DNA from 2 places in the Methylosinus sp. RM1 genome. Region 2 is predicted to be linked to the other one. Evidence: predicted binding sites of a transcription regulator. Region 2 holds the regulator's gene; the other holds the start of a gene.

Region 1 (7,912 bases), on a different contig from region 2:
CTCTGCCGGTGGCGGCGATCGCCGTGATCCTCGCGCGCGCCAATGCCGTGGAGCCGCAGGCCTCGCTCGCTGTGCTCGGCGGCGCGATCGTAGTGGCGCTCGTCGCGCTGCTGCTGTTTCTCGCCGCCTGCGTCGTCATCTGGCAGGAGGGCCGGCGCGGGCTGGGCGCGGCGCTCGGCGGCGCCTTTCTCGCCGCGGTGACGCTCGGCTATCCGGCCTATCTCGCGGTCCAGGCCGTGCGCCTGCCGGTGCTCTCGGACGTCTCGACCGACACGGCCGATCCGCCGCGCTTCTCCACCTCGCGCGCGGCCGTGGCGGCGCGCGCCGGCTTCACGCCCGCCGGCTTCGACGCCGACACTGCGGAGCGGCAGAGGGACGGCTATCCCGACATAGAGCCGATCGTCGTCGATCTCGAGCCGGACGAGGCCTATCAGCTGGTGCTGGAGACGGCGCAGAGCCGCGGCTGGCGCGTCATAGACCAGCGCCCGCCCGGCGGTCGCTCCGGCGTCGGCCATCTCGATTTTCTCGACCGCACATTGGTGATGGGCTTTGCCGACGACATCGCTGTGCGCCTGCGTCCGCTCGCCGGCCAGACGCGCATCGACGTGCGCTCCGCCTCGCGCTACGGGCGCCATGATTTCGGTGCCAACGCCAAGCGCATCCGGCAATTCGCCGAGGAACTGCAAGCGGGGCTGAACGAGAAGTGAGCGCTACTCCCGCACCGTGAAATACCGCGCCTCCAATGTCGCCGGCCCGTCGCAGCGGGCGAGGCCGCGCTCGATCAAATCTTCGAGATGGGCGAAGACGGAGAGCGCCGCCGCCCTCTGCAAGCTCGCGTCGAAGCCCTCGTAAATGCGCGCGACCATGGCGGCGATCGTCTCGTCGCCGGCCTCTAGCCGCTCGAGGATGGCGGCCTCGCGCTGCCGGCGATGGTGGAGCAGGGCGCGCAAATAGCGCTGCGGCTCCTTTACCGGTCCGCCATGCGCCGGCCAATAGAGGCGATCATCGCGCCAGCGCAGCTTTTCCAGCGAGGCGAAATACTCGCTCATGGAGCCGTCCGGCGGCGCGATGACGGTCGTCGCCCAGCCCATCACATGATCGCCGGTGAAGAGCGTCGCCTCCTCGGCCAGCGCGAAGCAGAGATGATTGGTCGTATGGCCCGGCGTCGCGACGGCCTCGATGGCGAGGCCGCCGAAGCTCAACTGGCCGCCATCGGCGAGGAGAATGTCCGGCGCGTAGCTTTTGTCATGCGAGGCGTCGAGGCCGGGGCCTGTGACCGCGAGATCGGGCGGCGGCGCATAGGGCGCGCAGCCGGCGATGGTCGCGCCGGTCCTCTCCGCCAGAATGCGCGCGGCCGGCGAATGATCGCGATGCGTATGGGTGACGAGCAGATAGCGCAACGTCTCGCCGTGAATGGCGGCGAGCAGCGCCTCCATGTGCGAGGCGTCCGCGGGGCCGGGGTCGATGATCGCCACCTCGCCTTCGCCGATGATGTAGCTGCATGTGCCCGTATAGGTGAAGGCGCCGGGATTGGGCGCGACGATGCGGCGTGTCGCCGGCGACACCCGTTGCAGCGCGCCCGGCGGAGAGTCGAAGGTGGTGAGAAAATCATCTGGGCTCATTGAAAATTGCGTCCCTTCGGCATGGCCTCGCGCGCCTTGGCGCCGCGCGATTGCTCGAGCAGGCGCAGATCGGCCGTCAGATCCTCGATCTTCTGCGCGATCACATGGACGACGCCGGATTCGTTCTGCACGCGCCCCGAGACCGACACCAGCCGCGCGCCGATGACCTCGGGCCGCTGTCGCTCGAACAGTTTCGGCCAGACGACGATATTGGCGATTCCGGTCTCGTCCTCGATCGTCATGAAGATCACGCCGCTCGCCGAGCCCGGCCGCTGCCGCACCAGCACGAGGCCGGCGACGGTCACGCGCGCCCCCTCGGCGGCCGGCCGGCGTTGCGCGAAATCTCGATGAAGCGCCGAGCTTGCTCCCTCTCCCGCTCGCGGGGGAGGGTTGGGGAGGGGGCCGCCGCCGAGCGCCGCACAAGGCATGATTCCCTTGGCGTCGAGCCGCGCGCGGAGAAACGCCATCGGATGCGCCTTCAGCGACAGCGACAGAAAACGATAATCCTCCACCACCTCCGCCCCGAGCGGCATGGGCGGGAGGTTCGCGTCCTCCTCCTGCGGCGCGAAGGAGAGCGCACGTAAGAGCGGCAGATCGTCCTTGTCGCCGGCGCGGTTGAGCGCCTGCACGGCCCAGAGCGCGTCGCGGCGCGGCAGGCCGAGCGAGGCGAAGGCGCCGGCCTCCGCCAAACGCTCCAGCGTCGCCGGCTCGAGCCCGCCGCGCAGCCACAGATCGCGCACGGAATCATAGCCGGCGCCGCGCTTCGCCACGAGGCGCTTCATATCCGCCTCGCGCAGGCCGATGATCTGGCGGAAGCCGAGCCGCACGTCATGCCTCGCGCGAATGTCGCTCACCATGGAGGCGTGGCGCGGATGCAGCGGCGTCGCCTCCGCGCGCGTCTCCAGCGTGCAGTCCCAAGCGGAGAAATTCACATCGACCTCATGCACGCCGACGCCATGCTCCTGCGCATCGCGCACGATCTGCGCCGCCGCATAGAAGCCCATGGGCTGCGAATTCAACAAGGCGCAGCAGAACACGTCCGGGTAGCGGCATTTGAGCCAGGCGGAGGCGTAGACGAGCAGGGCGAAAGAGGCCGCGTGACTCTCGGGGAAGCCATAGGAGCCGAAGCCTTCGATCTGTCCCCAGCAGCGCTCGGCGAATTCGCGGCTATAGCCGCGCGCCTCCATGCCGGCGAGCATTTTGGCGCGGAAGGTTCCGATCGTGCCGACGCGCTTGAACGTCGCCATGGCGCGGCGCAGCCGGTCCGCCTCATCCGGCGTGAAGCCGCCGGCGACAATGGCGATGCGCATCGCCTGCTCCTGGAACAAAGGCACGCCGAGCGTCTTGCGCAGCACCTCCTCGAGTTCCGCCGAGGGAAAGGAGACCTCCTCCTTGCCGATGCGACGGCGCAGATAAGGATGCACCATATCGCCCTGAATGGGGCCGGGGCGCACGATCGCCACCTCTATGACGAGATCGTAGAATTCGCGTGGCTGCAGCCGCGGCAGCATGGACATTTGCGCGCGGCTCTCGATCTGGAACACGCCGATCGTGTCGGCGCGCGAGATCATGTCATAGACACTCTCCTCCTCCGCGGGGATCGACGCGAGGCGATGCACGACGCCATAGCGCTCGGCCAGCAGAGCGAGGCCCTTGCGCAGGCAGGTGAGCATTCCGAGCGCCAGCACGTCGATCTTCAATATGCGCAGCGCGTCGAGATCGTCCTTGTCCCATTCGATCGTCGTGCGGCCTTCCATGGCGGCGGGCGCGAGCGGGACGATCTCGTCGAGCCGATCGCGCGTGATGACGAAGCCGCCCGTATGCTGCGAGAGATGGCGCGGAAAGCCGGTCAGCTCGCGCGTCAGCTCCAGCGCCTTGGCGAGGCGCGGCTCGCGCTCACCCTCCCCTTTAGGGGGAGGGTCGGCCGGCGATAGCCGGACGGGGTGGGGTTCAACGGCAGAGACTTGGGGTTTCACCCCCTCCCGATCGCCTTCGGCGCTCGACCTCCCCCCTCGAGGGGGAGGTGGGGACGCCTCTCCTTGCGCTATTCCTCCCCACACATTGTTCGAGAGCCGCGAGACGACGTCGGCCGAAAGGCCGAAAGCCTTGCCGACCTCGCGAATGGCCGAACGCGAGCGATAGGAGACGACCGTCGCCGTGAGTCCGGCGCGCTCGCGGCCATAGCGCGCGTAGATATATTGCATCACCTCCTCGCGCCGCTCATGCTCGAAATCGACGTCGATATCTGGCGGCTCGTTGCGCGCGGCGGAGACGAAGCGCTCGAAGAGGAGATCATGCTTCGTCGGATCGACCTCGGTGACGCCGAGGCAGAAGCAGACGACGGAATTGGCGGCCGAGCCGCGCCCCTGCGCGAATATGTCCTTCGAATGCGCGAAGCGGACAATGTCGTGCACGGTGAGAAAGTAAGCGGCGTAGCCGAGCTCTGCGATCAGCTGCAGCTCATGGCGCAGCAGCGTCTCGACCTGATCGGGAACGCCGCCCGGATAACGCGTCCGCGCGCCGTCTCGCGCGTAAAATTCGAGCGCCTCCTGCTCGCTGGAAAATCCCTCGCGCAGCTCGCTCGGATAATTATGCGCCAGCGCGTCGAGACGGAAGGATAGGCCTTCCAGAAAGCGCGCCGTCTCCTCGACCGCCTGCGGCGCCTGCGTGAATAGTCGCGCCATTTCCGCTCCGCTCTTCAGCGCGCGCTCGGCGTTGGCGGAGAGCAGATAGCCGGCGTTGTCGAGCGTCGTCTTCTCGCGCACGCAAGCGAGAACGTCGGCGAGCGGGCGTCGCTCGGGGACATGCATGTTCGGCTCATTCACCGCGATGAGCGGCAGGCCGGTCTCGCGCGAGAGCGCGATGCGGCGGGCGAGGGCGGCGCGCATGTCGACGCCATAGAGCGCGGTCGCCGCCAGCCACATCCGCTCGTCGGCCGCAGCGAGCAGGGCAGGGGGAAGGGCCGCGCCCTCCATGAGGATGAGCTGCTGATCTTCGGCGAATTCTAAGAGATCGTCGAGGAAAAGGCGGCACTCGCCCTTCTGCGCGCGCAAATTGCCGCGCGTCAGCAGCCGGCAGAGACGCCCGTAAGCGGCGCGGTCCTTCGGATAGCAGAGAATATCCGGCGTCTCGTCGGCGAAGACGAGCCGCGCGCCTATGGCGAGACGAAAGCCGGGCGCTTCGGCCGCGTGCTCGCGCAGATAGGAATGAGCGCGCACGACGCCGGCGAGCGAATTGCGATCGGCCACGCCTATGCCGACATGGCCGAGCGCCATCGCTCGCGCGACCATCTCCTCGGGATGCGAGGCGCCGCGCAGGAAGGAGAAGTTCGTCGTCGTCGCGAATTCGGCGTAGCGGGGCATCGCAAGCTCGGGCGCGCATTTTGTTCACGTATTGTCCTGCATTTCCCGAGCATGGGCAAGTGGCGCGCGCGTCGCGAGGCGGCGATGCTCGATCGTCGTCGCAACTGTCGCAAAACTGCGACGATCAAAGACGCGTCGCGGTTTCGCGATCTGGCGAAGGCGCGCGCATTCGTGGAACCTCCGTTGCGAGCGGCGTCGCGGCCGCTGCATGAGCTCGCGACAGACGGCGCGCGGTTTCCCGGGCCGTCGCCGTCTGTCGCGAAGAAAACGTAAGCTTAAAAAACGTCGGGCTGCGGAGGGAATGAATGCAGATGAGAAAATTCCGACTGTCGATGACCGTCGGCGCGTTCGCGCTCGCGGCGAGCGGCGCCTTTGCGGATACGCTGCTCGAGCTGCAGAAGGACGCGCGGCAATGGGTGTCGCCGACGGGAGATTACGCCAATCGTCGTCATTCGGCGTTGAAGCAGATCACCACCGCGAATGTGCACAAGCTCTCTGTCGATTGGCAATTTTCGACCGGCGTTCTGCGCGGTCACGAAGGGGCGCCGCTCGTCATTCACGATGTGACGATTCCGGCGGCCGCCGACAAGGACGGCAAGACGAAGTCCGCCTATGTCACCGATGTGATGTATCTGCACACGCCGTTTCCGAATGTCGTCTATGCGCTCGATCTGCGAGACCCGGATCATAAGGTGCTGTGGAAATATGCGCCGCAGCAGGACGCCTCCGTCGTTCCGGTGATGTGCTGCGACACGGTCAATCGCGGTCTCGCCTATGGCGACGGCAAGATTTTTCTCGCGCAGGCCGACACGACTCTCGTAGCGCTCGATGCGGCGACGGGCGCGTCTTCCGGCGAGGGCAAGGACAGACCGATCTGGTCTGTCAAATTCGGCGATCCGTCGAAGGGCGAGACCTCCACGGCGGCGCCGCATGTGTTCAAGGACAAGGTGCTCGTCGGCAACGCCGGCGGCGAATATGGCGTGCGCGGCCATATCAGCGCTTATGACGTCAAGACCGGCGCGCTGCTGTGGCGCGGCTATTCGACCGGGCCGGACGAAGAGACGTTGATCGACCCCGAGAAGACGACCCATCTCGGCAAGCCCGTGGGCAAGGACTCCGGGATCAACACTTGGCAAGGCGATCAGTGGAAGCTGGGCGGCGGCACGACATGGGGCTGGTACAGCTATGATCCGGAGCTCGATCTGATCTATTACGGCTCCGGCAACCCCTCGACATGGAATCCCGTGCAGCGTCCCGGCGACAATCGCTGGTCGATGACGCTCTGGGCGCGCGATCTCGACACGGGCAAGGCGAAATGGGTCTATCAGACGACGCCGCACGACCAATGGGATTATGACGCGGTCAATGAGATCGTGCTCGTCGATCAGGAGATCGGCGGCAAGAAGACGAAGACCGCCGTTCATTTCGATCGCAACGGCTTCGCCTACACGCTCGATCGCACAAATGGCGAATTGCTCGTCGCCGAGAAATTCGATCCGGCGGTCAATTGGGCCAAGAAGATCGACCTCGACAAGAAGTCGAAAACCTATGGCCGTCCGATCCTCGACGAGCGCTTCTCGACCGAGGCGCATGGCGAGGACGAGACGACGCGCGGCGCCTGTCCGACGACTCTCGGCTCGAAGGACGAGCAGCCGGCGAGCTATGATCCGAGCACGGGCCTCTTCCTCGTGCCGACGAACCATGTCTGCATGGATTTCGAGCCGTTTCGCGTCAGCTATTCCGCCGGCCAGCCCTATGTCGGCGCGACGGTGGAAATGTTCCCGGCCGATCGCGACAAGGGCGAGACGCATACGGGCAATTTCATCGCCTGGGACGCGAAGACCGGAAAGATCGTCTGGGCGAACAAGGAGCAATTCTCCGTGTGGTCGGGCGCCGTCTCGACCGATGGCGGCGTGACCTTCTACGGAACGCTGGAAGGCTATCTCAAGGCGGTCGACACAAAGACCGGCAAGGAGCTGTTCCGGCGCAAGACGCCCTCCGGCATCATCGGCAATGTCATCACCTATGAGGTCGGCGGCAAGCAATATGTCGCCGTGCTCTCGGGCGTCGGCGGCTGGGCCGGCATCGGCCTCGCGGCTGGCCTCACCAAAAGCAGCGACGGTCTCGGCGCGGTCGGCAATTATCGCAGCCTGTCGAATTACACCGCGCTCGGCGGCGTGCTCACCGTCTTCGCTCTGCCGGACTGACCGGCGTGCGCCCGGCGGCGCTCAGTCGCCGGGCGTCCCGCTCTGCTCTTCCTTCTTGCGCCGGCTCGCCTTCTTCGGCTCGCGCCGCGGGCCTTCCACCAGCCGCACCACCACGCCCCAGAGCGTGCGCACATCCTGCTCGGTCATGTTCATGCGGTGGAACATGTTGCGCAGATTGCGCGACATCACCGGCTTCTTCGTCTCGGGACGGAAGAATTGCCGCTCGTCGAGATGCTTCTCCAGATAGTCGAAGAAAGCGAGCGTCATCTCGCGGGTGGCGGGCGGCGAGCGCTCGGTGACGTCGAAGGGCAGCGTCTCGCCATGGGCGTGGCGGAACCATTCATAGCCGGTGAGCAGCACCGCCTGCGCCAGATTGAGCGAAGCATAGGCGGGATTGACCGGAAAGGTCAGAATCGAATCGGCGAGCGCGACATCGTCATTGTCGAGCCCTGTGCGCTCCGGGCCGAACATCACGCCATGACGCTCGCCGGCTTTGATACGCAGGGCGGTGGAGGACATTGCGGTCGCGGGCGTCACCACGGGCTTCACCTGGCCGCGCCCGCGCGCCGTCGCCGCATAGACGAAGGAAAGATCGGCGATCGCCTCGCGCACGCTCTCATAGAGCTTGGCGGAATCGAGCAGATGCGCGGCGCCGGCCGCGGCGGCGTAGGAGGCCTCGCGATAGACGGGATCGCGCGTCGGCCAGCCCTCGCGCGGCGCG
Region 2 (12,355 bases):
TCGAGCATGATCTCTATTACATCGACCATTGGTCGCTGCCGCTCGACGTGTGGATCATCTTCATGACGATCTTCTCGCGCAAGGCCTATCGCAACGCGCTGTGAGGCCTCACACCAGCAGGCCGGCGCGCGCCTCTATGCGCACCGCGCTGCGGCCGCCGCCGCGCTTCTCCACCCTGATCTGCACGGGGATGCGCTGGCGCAGCGACTCCACATGGCTGATGACGCCGACCTTGCGGCCCTGTCCATGCAGCCGCTCCAGCGCATCCATGGCGACGTCGAGCGTTCCTTGATCCAGCGTGCCGAAGCCCTCGTCGATGAACAGAGTGTCGACGAAGGAGCCGCGGCCCTCGAGGCTGCATAGGCCGAGCGCCAGCGCGAGCGAGGCGAGAAAGCGCTCGCCGCCGGAGAGCGAGCGCGTCGAGCGCCGCTCGTCGCAAAGATCGCGATCGACGATCTGCAGGCCGAGATCGGCGGTGTCGCTGGCCGAGCGCTCCAGCCGATAGCGCGTCGTCAGCGTCGCCAGATTGCGATTGGCGAGGGCGACGAGATGCTCCAGCGTCACGCTCTGCGCGAAGCGGCGGAATTTGTCGCCGTTCGCCGAGCCGATGGCGGCGTCGACCTCCGCCCAGCTCTTATGCGTCGCCTCGGCGGCGGCGATCTCGCCGGCCAGCGTCTGCGCGCGACCATGCGCGAGATCATCGGCTGCGAGCCTTTCGCCGATCTCGCCGAGTCGCCGCGCCAGCGCTTCCAATTTCGCTTCCGCTTCGGCGCGGCGCGCGTCCACAATCGCGACATCCTGCTCCGGCCGTCCTGCGCCGAGCGCATCGGCGAGGTCTCTCTCGCGCGCATTCCTTTCTGTTCGCGCGGCGGCGAGCGCGGCGTCCGCCGCTTCCAGCCGCGCGCGCAATTGCGTGCGCTCCTGCGGCGAGACGGCGAGCAGGGCGAGCGCCGCAGGCTCGTCCATTCCCACGGCGACGATAGCCGCGGAAAATTCCTGCGTCGCCGCATCGCTTCGCGTCTGCGCGTCGGCGCGCGCGTCGCTCGCATGGATGAAATCGCGTTCGGCGGCGGCGCGGCGCGCCTCGGCTTCGGCGCTGCTTCGCGTCGCGGCGTCGAGCGCCTGCTGCGCGAGGAGACGCGCCTCGTTGCAGCGCGTGTGATGGATCGCAGTCGCTTCGCCGCCCAGCAATTCGCAGCGCTGCGCGCGCAGTCCCGCGAGGGCGCCGGCGCGATCCTCCTTCTGCCGCTTCGCGATCGCCGCCGCCTCGGCGCGCGCGCGCGTTTCGACGCGCAGCGCGATCAGCGTCTGCGTCATCTCCTCGAGATCGCGCTTCATGCGCGCGGCGCTCTCCTGCGCGTCGCGAAAATCCTCGCCCTTCGTCTTCAGCCGGCGCGTCGCGCCCGCGAGATCGCGCTCGAGATCGGCGGCGACGAGACCGCAGAGCGGCAGAAACAGCGCGAGCGCGCGATCCGCGGCGTTCCGGCTCTCCGTCGCGGCCGCGCGCGCTTCGCCGAGGCGCGCCGCTTCTTCGCGCGCCGAGGCGATGCGCGCGAGACGATCGTCGCGCCTCTGTCGGCGTTCCTCCATCGCTTCGGCGAGGCGATCATATGTCTTGCGCAGCGTGTCCATATCGGCGCGCAGCGCCCGCGCGCGCGCGATCCGTTCGTCGAGCGCGGCGCTCTCGCGCTCGATCGCTTCGGCGGCGACGGCGAGCGCGGCCATATCGTCGATCGCCGCCGGCGCCGCTGGCGCGTCATCGCGCCAGAACGCGCGCGCCGCGTCGAAATCTTTCGCGGCCTCTTCTATCTCGGCCTGCGCTTCGCCGAGGCGGCGCGTCGCGTCGTCGGCGCGGTCCTGCGCCGCGGCGCGGCGCCCGCTCGCAGAGGCCATCGCGCGCTCGGCTTCCGCCATTTCACGGCGTAGCGCGTCGCGCCGTGCGCGCAGCTCGGCGATCAGCGCATTCGCCGCCGCGCTCGAATGCGCATGGGGATGCTCGCTGGCGCCGCAGACAGGGCAGGGCGCGCCGTCGACGAGGCTGGCGCGCAGCGCCAGCGCCTGTTTGGAGACGGCGGCGTCGGCGATTTCTCCGAGCCGCTCCACCTCGCCGCGTCGCGCCTCGCACATCTCGAGCGCGGCGCGCGCCGCGCCGAGCGCGCGCGTCTCGCTCTCCTGCGCGGCGTTCGCCGTCTCGAGATCGAGCGTCGCGCGGCGCGAGGTCTCGCGCGCCTTCGCATGACGGCGCATCTGCGTCTCGATCTGCGCGGCGAGGCGCGCGAGCGCGTCGAGCGCGCGGCGGCGGCCGCTCGCCTCTTCCTCTTTCGACTGCGTCAGCGCGTCGCCCCGCGCTTCGATCTGCTTTGCGAGAGTCGCGCGCCGCTCCTTCGCCGCGCCGTCATCGGCGTCGAGCGCGGCGAGCTCGCGAGCGGCGGCGTCGATCTCGGCGCCGAGCTCCTGCATGCGCGCAGCGTCGCGGGCGAGCGACTTCGTCGCCTCGCTGCGGCGGCCGAGCCATTCGGCGATCTCGTTCCAGCGCGTGAGCAGCGGTTCGGCGCCGGCCAGACGCTCCAGCGCGGCGCGCGCAGTTTCGGCTTGCGACTCGGCGGCGCCGATGCGCTCGATCAGCGCCGCTTCCTCGCTCGTCTTCTGCTGCGCGATCAGCGCCGCGTCGCCTGCGATTTTCGTGGCTTTCGCCGCCTCCTGCTCGGCCGCGAGGATATCGGCGTCGAGCCCTTCGGCCTGCGACCACAAAGGCCCGAATGCTTTGAATTCGGCCTCCGCCGCATCGAGACGAACGCGCTTTTGCGCTTCTGCGGCGCGCGCGTCTTCGAGCGCGGCCTGCGCTTTCTCCAATGTGCCGCGCGCGGCCATCTCATTCGTTGTCGCGCGCGCGAGATTTTGCGCCGCCGCCTCGCGCGCAGCGAGCGGCGCGCGCAGCGGCTCGGCGAGATCGAGGGTCTTTGCCCGCTCGCGCGTTTCCGCCAGTGTTTCCTGCGCGGCGAGCGCCGATCGCTCGCGGCTTTCCGCCTCGGCGAGGCGCGTCTCCATTTGCGTGATCGCCGCATGGCGCAGCAGCAGAGCGGCGGCTTCGTCGCGTTCCCGCGCGGCCTCGGCGCGGGCGGCGGCGGAGGTTTCGCGCTCACTCTCCAGCGCCGCGCGCGCTTCCGCCGGCAGCAGGCCGATCTCGTCGCGGCGGCGGCGCAGATGGTCCAGCGCCTCCAGCGCGGCTTTCGTTCGCAGATAGACGCGCTTGGAAATCTCCGCATAGACCGAGGCGCCGGTGATCTTCTCGAGCAGATCGGCGCGCTCTTTCGAATCGGCGCGCAGGAAAGCGTCGAAATCGCCTTGCGCCAGCAGCACGGTGCGGCGGAATTGCTCGAAGGTGAGATCGGTGAGCTCGACGATTTTGGCGCGCACCGGCTCGACGCCCGAGGCGACAGCCGCGACCACCGCGCCTTCCGCATCCAGACGATGCAGCGCGCGGCTGCGCTGCTGAAGATTGCCGGTCGCGCGGCCGCGAGCGCGCGCAATGTCGCAGCGGGCGCGATAGCGCTCGCCGTCGCGGCCGAGAAAATCCACCTCGGCGAAGCCGCGTCCCGCGCCGCGGCGCAAAATGGAGCGCGGATCGGCGGCGCTCACCGTCTGGCCGCTCGGGTCGGGAACGCTCTCATTGACGCCCTGTGCGGCGACGCGCGGAAAAGCGTCATAGAGCGCGAGGCAGAGCGCGTCGAGAATCGTCGATTTTCCGGCGCCCGTCTCGCCCGTGATGGCGAAGAGGCCGGCGCCGCGCAGAGGCTCCTTCTCGAAATCGATCTCGAAACGCTCGGCGAGGCTCGCGAGATTTTCGCCCCTTATCGTGAGAATGCGCACTATTCCTCCATTGCGGCGGAATGGAACAGAGAGAGATGCTCCGCCGTCGGCTCGGCTTTATGGGTGAGCGCGAAGGCCTCGCGGAACAGCTCGACCGGCTGCCGCTCCGAGAGGCGCAGCGTGGCGGGCGCCGGCGCCTCTGTTTCCGCGCGCTGCGGCCGCTCCACGGTGAGTGAGGCGAGGCGGATCGGGAATTTCTCCGCTATGGCGTCGATCTCGGCGTCCAAGCCGACGATCGGGCCGTCGGCGGCGATGGTCAGATGAACAAAAGGTTTCTCATCCGCAGGCGTCGCCGGATCGAGGGCGAGCGCCGCGAAAGCGGCTTCGACATCTTGCCGCGCCATTCCGCCGCGCGGCGGAATGCGCAGGCAGGCTGTCGGACGCGGCAGCGGGACATGCTCGATCGTCGTCTCGGCCTCTCGAATCGTGACGATCGACACGCCGTGACGATAGTCGATCTCGGTCTTGGAGAGCGGAAACAGCGAGCCGGAATAGCGGATGTTCTCGCGCCCGATCGCCTGCGGCCGATGCAAATGGCCGAGCGCGACATAGGCCACATCCGGCGGAAACATGTCCGGCGGCACGGCGTGCTCGCCGCCGACGAGAATGCGGCGCTCGGCGCCTTCCGATTCGAGGCCGCCGGCGACATGCAAATGGCCGGTGACGATGAGCGGCGCCGCGCCGATGCGCGCCCGCGCCGCGGCGATCAGCTCGCCATAGAGCGCGCGCACGGAGCGCACGACCGGCGAGCCCTCGTTCTCGCCTTCCAGAACCGGCAGATCGGCGGCGCGCGGATAGGGTACGGCGAGGAGATGCGCCTCGACCGCGCCGCCGGCGCCGCGCAGTGGCGCCAGATGCACGTCGGCGTCGATCTCGCCATTCTTGCGCGCGATCACGCCGACGCCGGCGACATTGACGAGATCGAACAGAGCGCGCGGCGCTTCTATGCGGCCGGCAGGATCGTGATTGCCGGCGAGAAGGACGACGGTCGCGGCGGGCAGGGCGGCGCGCAGGTCCTTCAGCGTGTCGTAGAGGAGCTTCTGCGCCTCGGCGGAAGGGTTGAGGCTGTCGAAAATATCGCCGGCGACGATCACCGCATCGACGCGGCGCTCGGCGGCGATGGCGACCAGTGCGCGCAGGACCTTGCGATGCTCCGCCTCGCGCGGCCAGCCTTGCAGCTGCGCGCCGAGATGCCAATCGGCCGTATGGAGGAGGGTGAGCAGCGTCCTGTCCTTCGCGTCTTCGTGGCTCGATCTACCATGAAGACGCGCAAGACAAGAAGGCGATCAGCGCTGCGGAGCCGGCTTTGGCCACAGGCTGGCGCCGGAAGGGCCGACGCCGGTCTCGAGCAGCAGGACCTCGCCGTCCTTCGCCCAGCCGAAATGAACCGTCTCCGCCGGCACGACGATGGAATCACCAGGGCCGAGGAGGCGCAGCGATTTCTCGTCGAATTCACCGCCGACGCCGGCGTGGAAGCGCCCGGAGATCACCGTCACCAGGCGCGCGTCGGGATGCGTATGCGGCGGCGATTTCGCGCCGGCCGCATATTTCACCGAGAGCGCGTAGAGCGCGCCCGGCTGCGTCGCCGTTCCGCTCACCGGCGCGGCGGTGACGCCCGAAAAGATCGGCACGGGCGCATATTTCAATTCGCTCTGCAGCACGGCCGGCGGCGGGCCGTCGGCCAGCGCCGCGCCGGCGCAGAGCGCCAGCGAGGCGACGAGGAGAATGCGCACATGAGGCCCCCGTCAGTGGAAGAGAACGAAGGTCTTCTGCAGCGTGATCGACACGCCCCAGGCGAGCGGAATGCCGACCGCGGCCCAGGCGGCGAAGAGCAGAATGCGCGAGCCGCCATTCTGCGCGGCGGCGGCGCGGCGCGCCTCGGCGGCGGCGGCTTCGGCCGCCTGTCCCTCCTCGACATAATCCTCGAAATCGGCGTGCGGCTCTCTTTCTTCCTGCGCCACGGCGGCGACGCTGGTCTTCTTCTCCGCGGCGACCTCCTCGTCGGTCATGAACAGCTTCTCGGCGACCGGCCGCACGGCGAGATCGCAGATAAGGCCGAGAATGAGCAGGCCGGCGAGAATATACATGGTCTGATTATAGACCGCGTCGCGCGCGACGCCGTGGTCGAGCTGATAGTCGCGCAGATAATTGACCAGCACCGGACCGAGCACGCCCGCCGTCGACCAGGCGGTGAGCAGACGGCCGTGAATCGCGCCCACATAATGCGTGCCGAAAATATCGGCGAGATAGGCCGGAATGGTCGCGAAGCCGCCGCCATACATGGACAGGATCACGCAGAAGAACAGCACGAAGAGCACGATATTGCCCTGCTGCGCGGCGAAGGGCGCGGCCGAATAGAGAATAATGCCGAGGATGAAGAAGATCGCATAGGTCGTCTTGCGGCCGAGCTTGTCGGACCATGTCGCCCAGGCGAGGCGGCCGCCGATGTTGCAGAGGCTGAGCAGGCCGGTGAAGCCGGCGGCGATGGCGGCGATCTTCGCCTTTTGCGCCGCGTCGAGCTCGGAAAAGCCGATGTCGAGGCCGATGAGCTTGCCGCCGAACACTTCCTGCAGCATGGGAGAGGCCATGCCGAGCACGCCGATGCCGGCGCTGACATTGAGCATCAGCACCGCCCACAGCAGCCAGAATTGTGGAGTCTTCCAGGCGACGTTCAGATGGACGTGGCGGCTCGTCACCATCTTGTTGGCGGCCGTCGTGGGCGCCCAGCCCTCCGGTTTCCAGCCCTCGCGCGGCACGCGATAGCCGAGCGAGCCGCCCACCATGAAGACGAAATAGATCGCCGCCATGGTGACGAAGGTCTGCCACACGCCGACCGAGCCGGGCGTCGCGTAAAAGGACATCAGCCTGTCGGCGAGCGGCGCGCCGATCATCGCGCCGCCGCCGAAGCCCATGATCGCCATGCCGGTCGCCATGCCGCGCCGGTCCGGGAACCATTTGATGAGCGTCGAGACCGGCGAAATATAGCCGAGCCCGAGGCCGATGCCGCCGATGACGCCGGAGCCGAGCCACAGCATCCAGATTTGATGCAGATAGACGCCGGCAGCCGAGATCAGCAGGCCGCCGCACCAGCACACCGACGCGGCGAGGCCCGCCTTGCGCGGGCCGGCGGTCTCCAGCCAATGGCCGAACACCGCCGCCGAGGAGCCGAGAAAGACGAAGAACAAAGTGAAGGTCCAGCCGAGCATGCTGATCTTCCAATCGCAGCTCGTGGCGAAGACGGTGGCGAAAAAGCCCATATCCGCGGGGCAGGCCTTGGGCTCGGCGCCGCCGACGACGCGCGACAGCGGCAGCCAGAACACGCTGAATCCATAGGCCATGCCGATGCACAAATGCACGGCGAGAGCCGCCGGCGGCACCAGCCAGCGATTGAAGCCGGGCGCTGCGACGGAGCGCTCCCGGCTGAAAAATTGCCGGGACGGCATTGCGGCTACCGACATCAAATCCTCCAAAAGTCGAGCCGCGCTTCGCGTGGCGTCGTGAGCGTTCCCCCGAACGCCGCTTCCGCAGCGTCCGCTATTCCTAGAGACAATGCCGAGGGCTGCGACTTTTTCAACTCTTTCTATCGGAAAATCGCCACAGCGCCGATCGTCGATCAATGTGCTTTTCTCGTCGCTTTATTTGATTTCTCTATTATGACGCCCATCCGCCGGATTAGACGAGAGCTTTCTATCGGCCGACCGAAATTCGCGCGCGACGCCAATGTTTTTGCGCTTGCGGGCGGGCTTTTGCGTCCATATTCTGTATGACAATATGTAACTGCCGTATATAGCCAAGGCGCGCATGGGAGCGGCGGCGCGCATCTCGAGGCCCTCGCCATGCGGTTCGGCGTCTTCTCCACTTACGAAAACCCGCAGCAGGATTTCGCGCGCTGCTTCGAGACGCAGACGCGGCTGGTGCGCCACGCCGAGGCGCTCGGCTTCGAGGAGGCCTGGGTCGCCGAGCATCATTTCGAGCCGGACGCCGCCTGTCCCTCCATTCTCACGCTTCTCTCCTATCTCGCCGGCGTCACGAGCACGATTCGGCTCGGCTCGGCGGCGGTGCTGCTCGCCTTCCGCAATCCCATTCAAGTGGCGGAGGATGTCGCCACCATCGATCTTCTCTCCAAGGGCAGGTTCGATTTCGGCGTGGCGCGCGGCGGACCTTTCGAATTGCAGAACCGCCATTTCGGCGCCGGCAAGGATTCGACGCGGGAGATGACTCTGGAGGCGCTCGGCCTCGTCAATCGCCTGCTCTATGAGGACAGGGTGACTTTCACCGGCGCGCATTACGAGGCCAATGGCCTCAGCCTCACGCCGCGCCCGCTGCAAAAGCCCATTCCCACCTATCTCGCCACCACCACGCCGGGAGCGATTCGCTACGCCGCGCGCAATGGCCATGGCGTGATGGCCGGCCCGCCTTTCCCCATAGAGCAGATAAAGGAGACCTTGCGCATCTATCGCGAGGCCGCAGGCGCGGAGGGCGATCCGCGCTTCACCATGGCGCGCTTCTATTACGCCGCGCCGCGCCGCGAGCAGGCGCTGGCCGAGGCCATTCCCTTCCTCTCCCGCTTCGCCGAGCGGATGCGCGGCAATTTCGCCCGCCAGGACGGCGCGGCGCCGGCCTCGCTGACCGAGGAGGGGTTGCTGCAACGCTCGCTGATCGGCGATTTCGACGAAGTGGCGGAGAAGATCGCCGCCTATCGCGAGGAGACCGACGCGCGGGCGATATTGCTGAAGCCGATCTCGCGGGATCCGGAGAAGAACTTGCGCTCGCTAGAGGATTTCGCGCGGCATGTGCGGCCGATGCTGGGCGTGGAGGCGGCGGCGGCGCAGTGAGGGGAGCAGATGAAAGATGGGCGGGAAGCCCATCCAGCCCACTGTGCCTGCGGCTCGCAAATATTAGAATAATATATTATGTCGATCATGGCGAACGATTCGGCGTTCGCAAAGAATTGGGCTGACCAGATTGTCCACCGATACATCGTCGCGCCGTAATTGCGCTTCGGCTACCATAAAGGGCTGGTTTGATGACAGCCGGCGCGACGATGTATGGGCAATTGGTGGCTATGCCGGCGCAGATCATAGATGGGAATATTTTGACCACCATTGGCCGATCGCGCTTGCCAAGCATGGTGTTCCCTATCTGCATATGAAGGAAGCGAATGAGGCAAAAGGGGTCTACGCGAAGTGGTGGCCCTCCAAAGAACACCAAGCAGAGTGGAGCGCCTTTCTCAATGAACTCGCAGAAATAATTTATGAAAGCCGGCTCCAGTTCTTCGCCTCAATCGTTCGTCTTGAGGATTTGGAGAGGTTTAACCGTGAGCATGGCGTCGGACTGAAGCCGTACGCATTGGCAGCGTATGGCTGTATGGTGGTTGTAGCAAGAGAGTATGGAGAACTAAGCTCTGAGCTTGTCTTTGATCATCTAGAAAAAGTTGACTCTAAACTTAGCGAGGCAAAGAGATACGCAGATCTTGATTCGTATAATCGTGGTGATTTTGATCGAATGTCGATCACAGCCTTAGCGAAGACCAGAACCTTTCGAGACCTGCCGGCGATGCAGGCTGCGGACTTTGCGGTCTGGGAACTCCGAAAACATCACGAGAAGAATGGTGAATGGTTCGATTTACCTGATAGGCCGTTGAATGAGGATGAGCGTTGGGAGCACTTTCAACGTTGGTCAATTGCTAAGTTTCAGACTTTAATTCCGCCTCCGCGTAAATCGCTATCCGCATTGGTCGAGGGGAATCAAATATTTCCACTCATTTGGGATTATGACCGTCTTTGCGAAGCACATCGATTGAGAAACGGGCTGTGGTGCTAATTGGTGTTGAATGATGACGCCCTTGCGGAACGCACCGAGAACGCCTATCCTCCCGTTCATGATTTGTTTATGAACCCGCGCCATCATGGCCGGGTTCGGACGTGGCGCGCCGCGGGCGGGGCGGCGCCAGGGGGCTCTCATGCTGACCAAGAAACAGAGCGATTTGCTGCGCTTCATCCATGAGCGCCTGAAGGAGACCGGCGTGCCGCCCTCCTTCGACGAGATGAAGGACGCGCTCGATCTGCGCTCCAAATCCGGCATTCACAGGCTCATTCTCGCGCTCGAGGAGCGCGGCTTCATTCGCCGTCTGCCCAATCGCGCCCGCGCGCTCGAGGTGCTGCGCCTGCCCGAATCGGCGACGCCCCGCGTCGCCGCGCGCGGCGGCAAATTCTCGCCCTCGGTCATAGAGGGCGCGCTCGGCCGCGTGCGGCCCGTCCCGGCCGGCGAGCCGGAGTCCGATCAGCAGGTGGCGATCCCGGTCATGGGCCGCATCGCCGCCGGCACGCCCATCTCCGCGCTGCAGAATCGCAGCCACACCATCAGCCTGCCGCCGGACATGCTCGGCGGCGGCGAGCATTTCGCGCTCGAGGTGCGCGGCGATTCGATGATCGAGGCCGGCATTCTCGACGGCGACGTCGTCGTGGTGAGAAAGCAGGACAGCGCCGACACCGGCGATATCGTCGTCGCCCTCATCGACGACGAGGAGGCGACTTTGAAACGCCTGCGCAAGCGCGGCGCGTCAATAGCGCTAGAGGCCGCCAATCCGGCCTATGAGACGCGCATTTTCGGGCCGGATCGCGTCCGCATCCAGGGCCGTCTGGTCAGCCTTCTGCGCAAATACTGAGGGCCTCGCGCCGCCACGATCTCGCCGCCCTTTGCCGCCATGGTCCGGCCTCGCGCGCTATTGGCGCGCGGGCCTGTCGGCGCGGCCGCCCTTTCGAAAGAAGCGCGCTCCGTCGCGCGCGGCCGTGCGGCCCGGCCCGCCTCTTTCTGCCCCGCCTCTTTCTGCATGGACGATGGAATGTCGCACTCGACCGGCCCAATGCGCGAAATCGAAGGATCGAAACCCTCGAGCCTCGGTCGCCGCCTGCCTTTCGCGCGTCTTTCCCGGCGCTGGCTGATCGTGATGGGCGCCGTCGTGGCGGTGGCGCTCGGCGCGGCCCTCGCGCCCTGGACCTTCTCCACCAGCGCTCTGCTCGAGGAGATTTCCGGCCAGCTCAATTCCTCCTCTGGTCTCTTCATCGCCGCCAAGGGGCGCTCGACCTTCTCGGTGCTGCCCCGTCCGCACATCACCATAGACAGCATCGCCTTCGCCGACCCGACCGCGGCGCTCACCATCGAGGCGGAGCGATTGCACGGCAATGTGCTGCTGCTGCCGCTGCTCGCCGGCCGTCTCGAGATCGCCGACATAGAGCTCGTTCGCCCCGCCATCGAGATCGATCTCGACCGCAAGCCGATGAGCGCGGCGGGCGCCGCCGTGCGCGCGGCGGCGGCGCGGCCCTCGACTGCCGCGGCGGAAAAGGCCGATCGCGCCCGGCTCGGCGGCGTCGCCATCGTTTCCGGCGTGGCCCATGTCAAATATGCCGGCGGCGAAGAGACACTGCGCGACATAGAGGCCAGTCTCGACTGGCGCACGGTCGGCTCGCCCGCGACGCTCGACATCGCCTTCTCCTGGCGCGGCGAGCGACCGCGCGGCACGCTGTGGGTGCTCAAGCCCGGCGCCCTTCTGCGTGGCGAGCAGACGGCGGTCACCGTGCGGCTCGATTCCGACAGCTTGCGGGCGGAGGCGGAGGGCTTCGGCCAGCTCGGCCCCAAGCCCCGCTATATGGGGCGGCTCACCGCCTCCTCGCCCTCGCTGCGCCATGCGCTCGCCCTCGCCAATGTGAGCGCGCCGCTGCCCGGGCCTTTCGAGAATGTCCAGCTTTCCGCCAAAGCCAGCGTCGGCCTGCGCGATTTCCAGCTCACCGATCTGAAGCTCTCGGCCGACGACAATGAATTCGAGGGCTCCTTCGGTCTGCGCCACGAGGGCGACAAGCCGATCGTCCATGCGACGCTCGCCAGCAATTACGTGTCGCTGAAGCCGATGGTCGCCGATCTGCCGCCGCTCTCCGGCGCCGACGGCCAGTGGAGCCGCGACGCTTTCGTTTTGCCGGATATTCAGAACGCCGATGTCGATCTGCGCCTTTCGGCGACGCGCGCCCGCGTTCTGCGGCTCAATCTCGAGGACGCCGCTCTGTCCTTGCTGCTGCGCGGCGGCCGGCTCGAGCTCGCCCTCGCCGAGGCGGCGGCTTATAAGGGAACCGTGAAGGGCCGCGCCATTTTCGCCGCCAATGCGGCGGGCGCGCTGGAATTCCACGCCAATGCGCAGCTGACCGGCGTCGACGCCGGCGCGCTCGCCTGGGACGCCGCCGCGCGGCCCGATCTCGGCGGCGCGCTGGACGCCAATTTCACGCTCGACGCCACTGGCGACAGCGTCTCGCAGCTCATGCGCGATCTCGACGGCCGCGCCACCCTCACGCTGAGTGAGGGCGAGGTCGACGGCATAGACCTGGAGCGCGCGCTCCGCCGCATCGACAAACGGCCCTTGTCGAGCGCGATGGACATTCGCTCCGGTCACTCGCTGGTGGATCGCGCCAGCGCGACCATCAAAATCGTCAAGGGA

The links. Region 2 encodes LexA, which represses DNA repair genes until DNA is damaged. Its sites were predicted from a motif close to TGTTCNNNNTGTGTTCNG; they were not measured.
Region 1: dnaE (DNA polymerase III subunit alpha) is a predicted target of LexA. The motif match lies at 5,006-5,023, and genes of this name have one in related genera.

The regions. Positions count from the first base shown of each region.
Region 1 covers NZ_WOVC01000061.1:3,005-10,916, reverse strand. The annotation lists gene FMZ75_RS20115 (DUF1499 domain-containing protein) at 1-707, shown strand, start outside; gene FMZ75_RS20110 (MBL fold metallo-hydrolase) at 711-1,622, opposite strand; gene dnaE (DNA polymerase III subunit alpha) at 1,619-4,984, opposite strand; gene FMZ75_RS20100 (methanol/ethanol family PQQ-dependent dehydrogenase) at 5,296-7,191, shown strand; gene FMZ75_RS20095 (RNA methyltransferase) at 7,213-7,912, opposite strand, start outside.
Region 2 covers NZ_WOVC01000020.1:23,443-35,797, forward strand. The annotation lists gene FMZ75_RS14050 (exopolysaccharide biosynthesis polyprenyl glycosylphosphotransferase) at 1-104, shown strand, start outside; gene FMZ75_RS22170 (AAA family ATPase) at 109-3,870, opposite strand; gene FMZ75_RS14060 (exonuclease SbcCD subunit D C-terminal domain-containing protein) at 3,870-5,093, opposite strand; gene FMZ75_RS14065 (cupin domain-containing protein) at 5,157-5,603, opposite strand; gene FMZ75_RS14070 (OFA family MFS transporter) at 5,616-7,328, opposite strand; gene FMZ75_RS14075 (hypothetical protein) at 7,368-7,637, shown strand; gene FMZ75_RS14080 (LLM class flavin-dependent oxidoreductase) at 7,707-8,705, shown strand; gene FMZ75_RS14085 (hypothetical protein) at 8,836-9,693, shown strand; gene lexA (transcriptional repressor LexA) at 9,833-10,537, shown strand; gene FMZ75_RS14095 (AsmA family protein) at 10,736-12,355, shown strand, end outside.